Regions from separate parts of the Pseudomonas sp. S07E 245 genome, predicted to be linked through region 2. Evidence: predicted binding sites of a transcription regulator. Region 2 holds the regulator's gene; each other region holds the start of a gene.

Region 1 (4,454 bases), 2.5 Mb from region 2:
TCGCGAAGGCCTGGCCGCCCGACAATTGTGCATGCACCCAAGGGTGAAAGCAGCCTTTGATCGTCGAGCAGTACGAAAAATTCTTGCGCCAGGTCATTAAAGTGACCCTTCGTCGCATTTCAAATTAATTCAGCCGTTTTTTGACGACGCTGGCCAAATAGCGGCCAGTGCGGCTAAACCCCGATCACAGCGGGCATTTGCCCAAACAAGGTTGAGTCGCATTTATTTACTTATCACTTCACCTACAGAAACGTTACGTCCTTATGACAAAACGATCATTCACACTGTGACTTTCATTGGTTAGAACTGACCACAGGCCGCTTCGCAACGAAACGGCACTTCAAGCTCGCCACGCCGGCAGCGAGCGCAAACCGGCAGAAAGATTCTGCCCGGCCTCTGTGAGGCCGACGGGACATTACAGTCAACAAGTGAGGGCAACACCCTATGAGAAGACTTAAGCGTGATCCGTTGGAAAGAGCATATTCACGTGGCTACCAGTATGGGGTCACCGGCAAATCTCGCGAACTTTGCCCTTTCACCCTAGCATCTGTACGTCAGGCCTGGATAAACGGCTGGCGCGAGGGTCGCGGAGATAACTGGGACGGCATGACCGGCACTGCTGGCATTCATAGACTCAACGAAAATCACGCCGTTGGCTGATCAAGGAATCTGAATTCGAGTCACCATGCACGCCCCATCCGGGCGGCGGGCTGCGGCCCAGGGGCCCCTTAAAGGGGCCCTTTTTTATGCCCGCTGATCAGCCCCGTGGCATTGCTGCAATGGCATCGACTGCTTCGCGAATCAGCGCCGGGCCCTTGTAAATGAAGCCCGAATAGATCTGTACCAGGCTGGCACCGGCAGCGATTTTCTCAGCTGCGTGACGGCCTTCGGTGATCCCACCTGCGGCGATGATCGGCATCCGCCCGGCCAACTCCCCTGCCAGCACCTTGACCGTATGGGTACTCTTGGCCAGCACTGGCGCACCCGACAGGCCACCGGCTTCAGCGCCATACGGCAGGCTCTCGACGCCTTCACGGGACAGCGTGGTGTTGGTTGCGATCACTGCATCCATGCCCGACTCCAGCAGCGCCGCAGCTACCAGCGCTGTTTCTTCGTCGGTCATGTCCGGGGCAATCTTGATCGCCAGCGGCACACGCTTGGCATACTCAGTGGCAAGCTGCTCGCGGCGCACCGCAAGTGCATCCAGCAACTGCTTGAGCGAGTCACCGAACTGCAGCGAGCGCAGGCCCGGGGTATTCGGCGAGCTGACATTGACGGTGATGTAGCTGGCGTCGTTGTAGACCTTCTCCAGGCCAATCAGGTAATCGTCGACCGCGCGCTCGACCGGCGTGTCGAAGTTCTTGCCGATGTTGATCCCCAGCACGCCATCGAAGCGCGAGGCACGCACCCGCTCCAGCAGGTGATCGACGCCCAGGTTGTTGAAGCCCATGCGGTTGATGATCGCCGTTGCCTCAGGCAGACGAAACAGCCGCGGCTTGGGGTTGCCCGGCTGCGGGCGTGGCGTCACGGTACCGATTTCGACAAAGCCGAAGCCCAGCTGGGCAAAGCCATCGATGGCCGCGCCGTTCTTGTCCAGACCCGCCGCCAGCCCGACCGGGTTGGCAAAGTTCAAGCCCATCACCGTCACTGGCGATGGCGCCGGCTGCTTGCACAGCAGGCCATTGAGCCCCAGCCGGCCACCGGCACCAATCAGGTCCAGGGACAGGTCGTGGGAGGTTTCCGGAGAAAGCTTGAACAGCAGCTGGCGGGCCAGGTTATACATGGGCGGGCAAGACTCGGGGATGAGTGAGGGGGCGATTATAGCCAGCACGCCGCTGGCGCGACAGGCCTTTGCTGACCGTCTGGCATATGCCTTGCTTCAACAGCAGGCACAGCCTATTCGGTACAGGCGAGGATTTTTGTGAATACAGCTCCCCACGCAACACCTCTGGCCTGGGTCAACGGTAGTGACGCGCCGGAAAAACCCAGCCTCGATATCGGTTTCATGGCCCTTACCGACTGCGCTTCGGTAGTGGTTGCCGCCACTCAGGGCTTCGCCCAGCAGCAAGGCCTGACCCTCAACCTCAAGCGCCAGGCCTCCTGGGCCGGCATGCGTGACAAGCTGGTCAGTGGCGAGCTGGATGCAGGGCATTGCCTGTATGGCCTGATCTACGCCGTGCACCTGGGCATCGGCGGCAGCGCCCGCCGCGATATGGCCGTGCTGATGGGCCTGAACCAGAACGCCCAGGCCATCAACCTGTCACCCGCCCTGCAGCGCAAAGGCGTGACCAGCCCTGAAGCACTGGCAAAACTGGTGCACCAATCAGGGGCGAAGCTGACCTTTGCCCAGACATTTCCTACCGGCACCCACGCCATGTGGCTGTATTACTGGCTGGCCAGCCAGGGCATTCATCCGCTGCACGACGTCGCCAGCGTCGTGGTGCCGCCCGCGCAAATGGTCGCCCATGTACAGGCCGGTCGCATCGATGGCTTCTGCGTCGGCGAACCGTGGTCAGCCCAGGCGGTGGCCGAGGGCCAGGGCTTCACCCTCGCCACCAGCCAGTCGATCTGGCCGGACCACCCGGAAAAGGTCCTTGGCTGCGCGCGAGCGTTTGTCGAGCTGTACCCCAACAGCGCCCGCGCACTGGTCAAGGCGATATTGGCCGCCAGCCAGTTCATCGAGCAGAGCCAGGAGAATCGCCGTAGCACGGCTCATCTACTGAGCGGCAGTGCCTACCTGGATACTGCAGTGGCGACGATTGAACCGCGCCTGCTCGGCGACTATCAGGACGGGCTGGGCAATCACTGGCAGGACCCCCACGCACTGCGCTTTCATGACCAAGGCCGGGCCAACCAGCCCTACCTGTCCGATGGCATGTGGTTCATGACCCAGTTCCGCCGCTGGGGTTTGCTGCGCGAAGACCCCGACTACCTGGCGGTCGCCAACCAGGTGCAGCAGCTAGCCCTGTACCGCGCTGCTGCCGCTGAGCTCGGCTTGCCAGGCGACGTATCAGCGATGCGCAGCAGCCTGTTGATCGACGGTATCCGCTGGGATGGCAGCGACCCGCATGGCTACGCCCGCAGTTTTCACCTGCACGCCATGACACCGGCGCCTAGCGCCCATCTCGCTCGGTGAAGGGGCTGAACATGCTACGGATCCTGTTGATCGACGACACAGAGAAAAAAGTCGGCCGGCTCAAGCTGGCACTGATCGAAGCCGGCTTCGAGGTCATCGAGGCCACGGGCCTGACCATCGACCTGCCTGCCTGCGTCGAAACGGTGCGCCCGGACGTGGTCTTGATCGATACCGAGTCACCGGGGCGTGATGTCATGGAGCAGGTGGTGCTGGTCAGCCGCGATCAGCCGCGGCCGATTGTCCTGTTCACCGACGAACACGACCCGGATGTGATGCGCCAAGCGATCCACGCCGGGGTCAGTGCCTACATCGTCGAGGGCATTCAGAGCAGCCGCCTGCAGCCGATTCTGGATGTAGCGATGGCCCGCTTCGAGAGCGACCAGGCGCTCAAGGCCCAGCTGTTGGCACGCGACCAGCAACTGGCCGAGCGCAAGCGTGTGGAGCATGCCAAGGGCTTGCTGATGAAGATGAAGGACTGCAATGAAGAGCAGGCCTACACCCTCATGCGCCGCCAGGCCATGAGCAAGCAGCAGAAGCTCATCCAGGTGGCGGAGCAGATCATCGCCATGCACGAGTTGCTCGGCTGAAACGGTTGCCTCCCAAGGGGTTGGCCCGGCTTTTGCTCTGCAATCACTACAGGTAGCCAACGGCGGTTGCCACAGTTTCCGACAAAGACGTCGCTCACCCTCCATCAAGATGGATCGGGTAGCGGCGTCTTTTTCGTTCCAGCCCAGCACAGCCTGGGCATGACAACCGTTGCAAGCCGCGTGAGGTGTTCGATGAATACGAGCTTCTGGAAATCCGGGCATGTGCCTACCCTGTTTGCTGCATTCCTGTATTTCGACCTGAGTTTCATGGTCTGGTACCTGCTCGGCCCGATGGCGGTGCAGATTGCCACCGACCTGCAGTTGACCCCACAAGAGCGCGGCCTGATGGTCGCCACGCCCATCCTGGCCGGCGCCCTGCTACGCTTTGGCATGGGTCTGCTGGTCGATCGTCTGTCGCCCAAAACCGCTGGACTGATGGGCCAGGTGGTGGTGATCGTGGCGTTGGCCTGCGCCTGGCACTGGGGCGTGCACAGCTACGAACAAGCCTTGCTGCTGGGAGTTTTTCTCGGATTTGCCGGCGCTTCGTTCGCCGTGTCACTGCCGCTGGCCTCGCAGTGGTACCCGCCGCAGCATCAGGGCAAAGCGATGGGCATCGCTGGCGCCGGCAACTCCGGCACCGTCTTCGCGGCGCTGCTGGCGCCGGCCCTGGCCGCAGCCTATGGCTGGAACAACGTGTTCGGCTTCGCCCTGATCCCGCTGCTGCTGACCCT
Region 2 (4,454 bases):
GCCAGCTGCGGCAGCAACCCGGCGGGCAGGTTGTCGATGCAGTAGAAGCCATTGTCTTCCAGCACGGCAAGTGCAGTGCTCTTGCCGGAGCCAGAGCGGCCGCTGACGATGATCAGGCGCATGCTCAGCTCCCGTTTTGCACGTCCAGGACGACCTGGTACAAGGCCTTGTTGTCTCTCGCAGCGCGCAGACGCTTACGCACATCTTCGCGATCGAGCATGCTGGCAATCTGGCGCAACAGCTCAAGGTGAGCATCGGTGGCAGCTTCGGGCACCAGCAGGACGAACAGCAGGTCCACGGGGGCGCCATCGATGGCGTCGAAATCGATTGGATGATCCAGGTGGAGCAGGGCGCTGACCGGATTGGCGCAGCCCTTGAGGCGGCAGTGCGGAATGGCGATGCCATTGCCGAACCCGGTGGAGCCCAGTTTTTCGCGGGCGATCAGCTTCTCGAAGACTTCTTGCTGGTCGAGCTCGCTGACTTCGCTGGCTACGACCTTGGCGATTTCTTCGAGGGCGCGTTTCTTACTGCTGACGCCCGGCACGTTCACCAGGGAACGGCCGGGGGTCAGGATGGTTTCAAGTCGGATCATGGATGAGGGGGATCAGCGAGCAGCTGCACCTTGCAGGAGACTTTGCTGTTTTTCCTTGTGTTTTTTCAGTTGGCGGTCGAGCTTGTCAGCCAAATTGTCGATGGCTGCATACATGTCTAGATCTTCGGCATTGGCAACCACTTCGCCGCCCGGAATCTGCAGAGTCGCTTCGATCTTCTGCTGCAGTTTCTCGACTTTCATGATCACCGTAACGTTGGTGATCTTGTCAAAGTGCCCTGCGAGTCTCTTCAGCTTCTGCTCGACGTAGTCGCGCAGTGGTGGGGTTACTTCTACATGGTGTCCACTGATGTTGACTTGCATACAGCTTCTCCTTTGTTGCCCGTGCATAAAGAGGCAGGTCTTGCACCTGCCACAAAAACGCTGTGGCACATCCCGGGGCTACATCAGTCGCTTGCGTTCACTCGACGGTGCTATGCCGAGCGACTCGCGGTACTTGGCGACGGTGCGACGGGCTACCTGGATGCCTTGTGCCTCCAGTAAACCAGCGATCTTGCTGTCACTCAATGGCTTTTTCTGATTTTCCGCTGCAACCAGTTTCTTGATGATCGCGCGGATCGCCGTGGACGAGCATTCACCGCCTTCGGAGGTGCTGACGTGGCTCGAGAAAAAGTATTTCAACTCAAAGATGCCACGCGGAGTGTGCATGTACTTCTGGGTGGTGACGCGGGAGATGGTCGACTCATGCATGCCCACTGCTTCGGCGATGTCATGCAGCACCAACGGTTTCATCGCCTCGTCGCCGTACTCGAGAAAATCGCGCTGGTGCTCGACGATCTGCGTGGCGACCTTCATCAAGGTCTCGTTGCGGCTCTGCAGGCTCTTGATGAACCAGCGCGCTTCCTGCAACTGGTTGCGCATGAAGGTGTTGTCGGCGCTGGTATCGGCGCGGCGGACAAAGCCTGCATATTGCGGGTTGACCCGCAGGCGCGGCATGGCCTCCTGGTTCAGCTCGACCAGCCAGCGGTCGGTGTCCTTGCGCACGATCACGTCAGGCACCACGTACTCCGGCTCGCTCGACTCGATCTGCGAACCAGGCCGCGGATTGAGGCTCTGCACCAGCTCGATGACCTGCCGCAGCTCGTCTTCCTTGAGCTTCATACGGCGCATCAGCTGGCTGTAGTCGCGGCTGCCGAGCATATCGATGAAGTCGCTGACCAGGCGCTTGGCCTCGGTCAACCAAGGCGTATTGGCCGGCAACTGACGCAGCTGCAGCAGCAGGCACTCGCCCAGGTTGCGTGCGGCAACGCCGGCGGGTTCGAACTGTTGAATACGGTGCAGCACGGCCTCGACTTCATCGAGCTCTATGTCGAGCTCCGGGTCAAAGCCTGCGCAGATTTCTTCGAGGGTGTCTTCCAGATAGCCTTGCTGGTTGATGCTGTCGATCAGCGTTACTGCAATCAGGCGATCGGTATCGGACATCGGCGCCAGGTTCAGTTGCCACAGCAAGTGGCTTTGCAGGCTCTCGCCAGCAGAGGTGCGGGTGGTGAAGTCCCACTCGTCATCGTCGTTGCTGGGCAGGCTGCTGGCGCTGGTCTGGTAGACATCTTCCCAGGCGGTGTCGACCGGTAGTTCGTTGGGAATGCGCTCGTTCCAGTCGCCTTCTTCAAGGTTCTGACTGGCGGCGCTGCCTTCCTGCAGGCTGCCATCCTGAAAACCGCTGTCCTGGAAGCTGTTCTCCAGGTTTTCGGCGCTTGGCTTGCTTTCGGCACTGTCGGCCAGCGGGTCGCTGTTGTCGAAGTCTTCGCCATCTTCCTGGCGTTCGAGCATCGGGTTGGATTCCAGCGCTTCCTGAATTTCCTGTTGGAGGTCCAGGGTCGAGAGCTGAAGCAGACGAATGGCCTGTTGCAACTGCGGGGTCATCGTCAGTTGCTGGCCCATTTTTAGGACGAGCGATGGTTTCATAGCTTGGGCTTAATACCTTGTCCGCCGGCGCATCTGCGCCATCCACTACACGAAGGGCGCCGCGGCGCCAATTTCAAGCAAGTTATATGCCTTAATTTGTAGCGTTTGCCTAGAGCACTGTAACACTTAAGCTGTTTTAGCTTGCTGCTGCCAGTGCCCAGGCAAGGGCCTCAGAGCCGGAACTCGTGGCCCAGGTAGACTTCCTTGACCAGATCGTTGGCCAGAATGGTCTCGGCATCGCCTTCGGCGATCAGTTGACCATCGTTGACGATGTAGGCTGTCTCACAGATATCCAGCGTCTCGCGGACGTTGTGGTCGGTGATCAACACACCGATACCCTTGGCCTTGAGGTGATGAATGATCTGCTTGATGTCACCTACCGAGATCGGGTCGACGCCAGCGAACGGTTCATCCAGCAGAATGAACTTGGGTGCGGTGGCCAGGGCGCGGGCAATCTCGACACGGCGGCGTTCGCCACCGGAAAGGCTCATGCCGAGGTTGTCGCGGATGTGGCTGATATGGAATTCCTGCAGCAGGCTTTCCAGCTCCTTGCGACGGCCGTCACGGTCGAGTTCCTTGCGCGTTTCGAGGATCGCCATGATGTTGTCGGCAACCGACAGCTTGCGGAAAATCGACGCTTCCTGCGGCAGGTAGCCAATCCCGGCACGGGCGCGGCCGTGCATGGGTTGGTAGCTGACGTCATTGTTGTCGATCAGCACGCGGCCTTGATCGGCCTGAACCAGGCCGACGATCATGTAGAAGCAGGTGGTCTTGCCGGCACCGTTGGGGCCGAGCAAGCCGACGATCTGGCCGCTGTCGATCGACAGGCTGACGTCGCGAACCACCTGGCGGCCCTTGTAGCTCTTGGCCAGATGCTGGGCTTTGAGAGTCGCCATTTACTCGGCCTTCTTCTTCGGCTGGATCACCATGTCGATGCGCGGACGCTTGGTCGTGGCGGCGCCACCGGCATTGCCTGCGGTTGCGACCTGCGACTTGGTGTTGTAGACGATCTTCTCGCCTTCGGTGGTGTTGCTTTCATTCTCGACCTTGGCGCGGTCGGTCAGAATCACCGTGTCTTTTTGCGCCTGGTATTGAATGGTCACGGCCCAGCCTTTCATCTTGTCGGGCTTGGCGGCGTCCTGCTGTTGCTCGAAGTAGGCCAGGTTGCCCACCGAAGTCACCACGTCGATGTCGCCATTGGCGGCACGGGTCATGGTCACGGTGTTGCCTTTGATCATCATCGAGCCTTGGGTGATGATCACGTCGCCGCGGTAGGTAGCTACGCCTTGTTTGTCATCCAGGTGAGCGTCGTCGGCCTGGATACGAATTGGCTGGTCACGATCGTTCGGCAGGGCCAAGGCGCTCGCGCTTCCCAGTGCTGCGCTCAGGCTGAGCAAAAAAGGGAGGGTTTTAACGAGCCTCATACTGTCCTCTTACGTTGGACAGCAGGTCCATCCTGCCGTCTTTCAAATACGCTTTCATGCCAACGCCGGTGGTGGTGCCGCCGGCGCCGTCGATTCTAACGGCTTGCTCGGTCTGCGCATATTGCTTCTGCGGGAACACCGTCATGCGCGTGCTGGTAATGATGGTTTCGCGTTGTTTTTCGTCGGTGCGAGCAACCCGTACCTTGTCGATCAGCTCGACCTCGGTGCCATCCGGGTTGACCTCGGCACGCACGCTCTGGACATGCCAGGGATACGCGGTGCCGCGATACATGTGCAGGTCTGGCGTGGTCAGCAGTGTGACTTCGCTGGCCTTGAGGTGCTCGACCTTGTCGGCGGTCATTTCATATTGCATCTTGCCGTCAGGCAAGAACTGCACGCTGTGGGCATTGATCGCATAGTAGTCGATGGCGCTTTCGTCGGCCTGGGCCTGTGGCTTGTCGAGGAAGCTCTCGGGGCTGACGTTCCAGTAGCCGACCGCTACCAGCAGGGCAGCG
Region 3 (4,454 bases), 2.5 Mb from region 2:
CGCCGCGCAACCGCCGCAACCGCTGGCCGCCTTGGTGCAACTCTTGACCGCGGCGAGGTCGCTGCAGCCGCTGTCGATGGCCGCACAGACCGCGCCCTTGCTGACGTTGTGGCAGGAGCAGATGGTCGCCGTATCGGGCAAGGCATCGGCACCCAGCGCCGGCGCGCCGCCGCCCTGCGGCAGGATCAGCGTGGCCGGATCAGCTGGCAGGGCAATGCCGTTCTGGCAGTACTGCAGCAGGGTGTCGTAGTAGCTGTTGTCACCGACCAGCACCGCGCCGAGCACGTGCTTGCCGCTGGCATCGACCACCAGCCGGCGATAGGCCGCGTTGGCCTCGTCGATGAAGCGGTAACTGCGCGCGCCTGGAGTCGCGCCGTGGGCGTCGCCGATCGAGCCGACATCGACTCCAAGCAGCTTGAGTTTGGTTGACATGTCGGCGCCGGTGAACGGGGTGGACGTTTCACCAAGCAACAGCGCAGCAAGGTTGCGCGCCATGCTGTAACCGGGCGCGACCAGGCCGAACACGCTGCCATTCCACGAGGCGCACTCGCCGATGGCGAAGATCTGCGGGTCGCTGCTGCGGCAATCGTGGTCGATCGCCACTCCGCCACGCGCACCAGTCTCCAGGCCGCAGGCGCGGCCGAGGGCGTCTTGTGCGCGGATACCGGCAGAGAACACGATCAGGTCGGTTTCAAGATACTCGCCACCGTCGAAATTCATTCGATAGCGGTACTCACTGCCGGAGCTGATCGACTGGGTGGCGCGTGACACATGCACCCCCACGCCCAGCGCCTCGATCTGCGCCTTCAATGCCGCGCCGCCTTCGCTGTCGAGCTGCACCGGCATCAAGCGCGGCGCGAACTCCACCACGTGTGCTTCCAGGCCCAGCGACTTCAAGGCGTTGGCCGCCTCGAGGCCCAGCAAGCCGCCACCGACCACCACACCCCGGCGGCTGCCGCTGGCGGCGGCGCGAATGGCGTCAAGGTCATCCAGGGTGCGATAGACCAGCCGCGACGTGCCGCTGGAGCCTTCGACTGGCGGCACGAACGGATAAGAGCCGGTGGCCAGGACCAACTGGTCGTAGCCATAACGGCCCTCTGCGGTGACCACTTCACAGCGCTCGCGATCGATCTCGAGCACGCCCTCGCCGAGGTGCAGGTGCACGCCGTGGCGATCGTAGAAATCCGCCTCGCACATGGCCAGCGCTTCGCTGTCGCTGCCGGCGAAGTACTCTGAGAGATGTACGCGATCGTAGGCGCGCTGACGCTCCTCGCCGAATACGCGCACCTCGAAGCGCGCCAATGCGCCGCGCTCGACCAGTTGCTCGACGCAGTGATGGCCGACCATGCCGTTGCCGACGATGACCAGTCGCTGAAGTTGTCCGCCGTTCGCTGTTGCCTGCATAGCCGATCCTCGATCACGGGTTGGCGGGGTTGGCCGCCGCAAAGACAAAAAAAAACGCCTGGAGCCGAAGCTCCAGGCGCCTTTGCCTGTTCTCATCTGGGTGAGGCCCCTGATTGATCGCCGTTGATCAGTGGGGCGTGTTGTAGATGGGTCAAAGCAGGGACTGTGCCAATTATTGGGCGATGGCTTTGGCCGGGGCTCGACGCTTGCGCGAACGGGTAGTGGCGAGAAAGTCGATGCGCCGCCTATGGGGGATTTTCGACTCGTCTTGGTGCACGTGTCCCCATCCTGGGGCACGGCGCCGCGGTGGCAAGGCTGGGTGCCATGGGGATATGCTGCAGCCTGATTCAAGCGAGGTCTTTGAAGCGCCAATGTCCCAAGTCATCCTCAAGACAGCCGAACAACTCGAGCTGATGCGCCGCGCCGGCCAGTTGCTGGCGCAGGTGTTTGCCGAACTCGACGGCTTCATCCGCCCCGGCGTGACCACGATGCAGATCAACGACCACGCCGAGGCGTTCATCGTCCAGACCCTGCGCGCCCGGCCGGCCAGCAAGGGCCAATACGGTTTCCCCTATTCGCTGAACACTTCGGTCGATCACGTCGTCTGTCACGGCATGCCCAAGGCTGACGAAGTGCTCGCTGAAGGCTCGATCGTCAACGTCGACATCACCCTGGAACAAGGCGGTTATATTGCCGACTCGTCGAAGATGTACCGCATCGGCGCGATCAGCGCTGAAGCCGAGCGGTTGGTAGAAACCACTTATGACGCGCTCTGGCGCGGCATCGAGCAAGTTCGCCCGGGGGCCACTCTGGGCGACATCGGCCACGCCATTCAGAGCACCGCCGAAGCGGCTGGCTACAGCGTAGTACGTGAATACTGTGGCCATGGCATCGGCCAGCAGATGCACGAAAAACCGGAAATCCTCCACTTCGGCCAACGCGGCATGGGCATGAAGCTCAAGCCTGGCATGGTCTTCACCATCGAGCCGATGATCAACCAGGGCGCGCGCGGCACCCGCGAGCTGAAAGATGGCTGGACGGTGATCACCCGCGACGGCGCGCTGTCGGCGCAGTGGGAACACACCGTTGCGGTCACTGCTGACGGTTATGAAGTGCTGACCCTGCGCGAGGAAGAACGTCTGGCCGGAAAAACGGTCAGCTGAAGCGCCATCCCGAGCAGGCCATTTGCCGCCGTGCTGGCCGCTATTTACAATCGCCACCCGCAAGGCCGGCCGTCCTCTCTGTTCTGCGCCGGCCCAGGAGTCCGTGTCATGGAAGAAACCGCGCAGCATTGGCTGCATGCCTTGTCCGCACCGATGGCTGCCCTCAACGGTGCCAGCTACACCGCGCCGGACTATCACGAGGGCGACGACCAGAGCGACCTCGAACGCTGGTGGGGCATCAGCAACCGTGCGCAGTTGCTGGACATGCTCGGTATGGCTGACAACGGCCACGCCACCGAGCTGTCCGAAGCCTACTGGCAGTTCCAGCGCTGCTTGCCCAGCCAGTGGCGAGCGCTGCTCGAGCGCCTGCCCGAACGGGACCGGATCAAGTACCAGTACGCCGCCCGCACCTACCCGGACTGCGGCCCCGGCGGCACCCGCGCCTGGGACCTGGGGCGGATGAGCTTTCTGCTGCGCGCCGGGCTGAAAAAGTCCTACATCACTGCCGAAGAAAGCCTCTACCTGCATTACCGCCTGGCCTTGCGTGCCCGCCATTACTACAACAGCTGGGACGGCTACCTGGCCGGCTACCTGTTCGGCAAGGCGCTGTGGAACGTCTCTGACAGCAGCGACCAGGCACTCGCCGCCGAACTCGAACGCCAGGGCAACGAGCACTGGAACCGCTGCATCCTGCTCAACCTGCGCCTGGGTGCCAGCGAGCTGCTGGCCAGCCTCAGCTGGGATCTGCCATTACCTGAACCGGAACGCCCGGCATCGCTGGAAGAGGACTGCTGGTCATGAGTTGCTGGATACGCCTTGGCCTGGAACCGACCCAGGACCTCAATCTGATCCGCCAGGCCTACCGCGGCCTGCTGCCGGCACATCATCCGGAAACTGACCCGCAAGGTTTCCAGGCGCTGCGCGAGGCCTACGAACAAGCGCTGCGCCTGGCCCGTGAAAGCGAGGCCGACGCCGCGCCAGTGGTCGAAGCCGAAGCCAGAGCTGACGAGATGTCAGGCGCATTGCGCGGTTTTCACCGGTTGCTGGAAGACCCCACCCTGCGTTTCGATCCCGCCGCCTGGCAGGGCTACATCGCCGAGCTCGACGAACTGCCGTTGGACGAACTGGAACAACTGAGCTGGCAGCTGCTGCATGAACTGCGCAGCTGCGGGCCGATTTCGCACCGCTGCGCCGGCCTGCTGGCACAGCGCCTGGGTTGGGCTGAACAGTTGCTGCGCCTGCAAGACCCGCAGGAGGTCGAAGCATTCCTCCAGCGCCTGAGCGAACCCGATCCATTCGATACCAGCCTGATGCGCGACTGGCCACCCGCTGCGCAATTGGAGACGCTGTGGTACTTCCGCAGCCTGGAATACTGCTTCAATCAGCGCCCGCTGTTCGAGTACGAGCAGTTCGTACAGGCACACACCTGCCTCGCTTTCCCCAACGACGAAGCTCTGCTGCAACGCCTGCTGGTGCAGTTCTGCCAGGCCGGGATCGGCAGCCAGACCCTGCACGCGCAGGTGCAGCAGCAACTGCAACAGGCGCCCGACGATGTCGACCTGCTGTACCTGCTGGCGCGCCAGGCCGAGGCGCTTGGCGCTGAACAGCAGGCACTGGAATGCTGGCTGCGGCTGTGGCGCGAACATCGCCACCCGCAGGCCGAGCGCTGGCTGCTCAACCTGTGCGCACGGCACCAGCCGCAGCGCTTGCCGCTGCTGATCCAGGCGTTCGACCTGCAGACCCCGTGCGACAGCTGGCCGGCCGACCTCGCCGACCCGGCGCAGGCCTGGGGTAGCCCGTCGCAGAGCCCGCAGACCTTGTCGCGCTGGCTCGAAGCGGCGCGGCTTGAACTGGGCGACATTGCCGCGACATTCATCGATTGGCGCC

What was found. The regulator sigma-54, encoded in region 2, starts transcription at its own class of promoters, with help from an activator protein. The targets are predictions, from matches to a motif close to ANTGGCATNNANNTTGCTNT.
Region 1: a site for sigma-54 is predicted at 1,862-1,881, ahead of K3F44_RS11915 (CmpA/NrtA family ABC transporter substrate-binding protein). Genes of this name have one in related genera too.
Region 3: a site for sigma-54 is predicted at 1,558-1,577, ahead of nirB (nitrite reductase large subunit NirB). Genes of this name have one in related genera too.

The regions. Positions count from the first base shown of each region.
Region 1 covers NZ_CP080625.1:2,569,256-2,573,709, forward strand. Annotated here, with positions in the region: gene rmf (ribosome modulation factor) at 445-660, shown strand; gene K3F44_RS11910 (quinone-dependent dihydroorotate dehydrogenase) at 758-1,783, opposite strand; gene K3F44_RS11915 (CmpA/NrtA family ABC transporter substrate-binding protein) at 1,922-3,136, shown strand; gene K3F44_RS11920 (ANTAR domain-containing response regulator) at 3,148-3,723, shown strand; gene K3F44_RS11925 (NarK/NasA family nitrate transporter) at 3,916-4,454, shown strand, end outside.
Region 2 covers NZ_CP080625.1:44,037-48,490, forward strand. Annotated here, with positions in the region: gene rapZ (RNase adapter RapZ) at 1-122, opposite strand, end outside; gene ptsN (PTS IIA-like nitrogen regulatory protein PtsN) at 125-592, opposite strand; gene hpf (ribosome hibernation-promoting factor, HPF/YfiA family) at 605-913, opposite strand; gene K3F44_RS00230 (RNA polymerase factor sigma-54) at 992-2,515, opposite strand; gene lptB (LPS export ABC transporter ATP-binding protein) at 2,686-3,411, opposite strand; gene lptA (lipopolysaccharide transport periplasmic protein LptA) at 3,412-3,939, opposite strand; gene lptC (LPS export ABC transporter periplasmic protein LptC) at 3,926-4,454, opposite strand, start outside.
Region 3 covers NZ_CP080625.1:2,919,029-2,923,482, forward strand. Annotated here, with positions in the region: gene nirB (nitrite reductase large subunit NirB) at 1-1,404, opposite strand, end outside; gene map (type I methionyl aminopeptidase) at 1,776-2,567, shown strand; gene K3F44_RS13470 (DUF1266 domain-containing protein) at 2,676-3,368, shown strand; gene K3F44_RS13475 (J domain-containing protein) at 3,365-4,454, shown strand, end outside.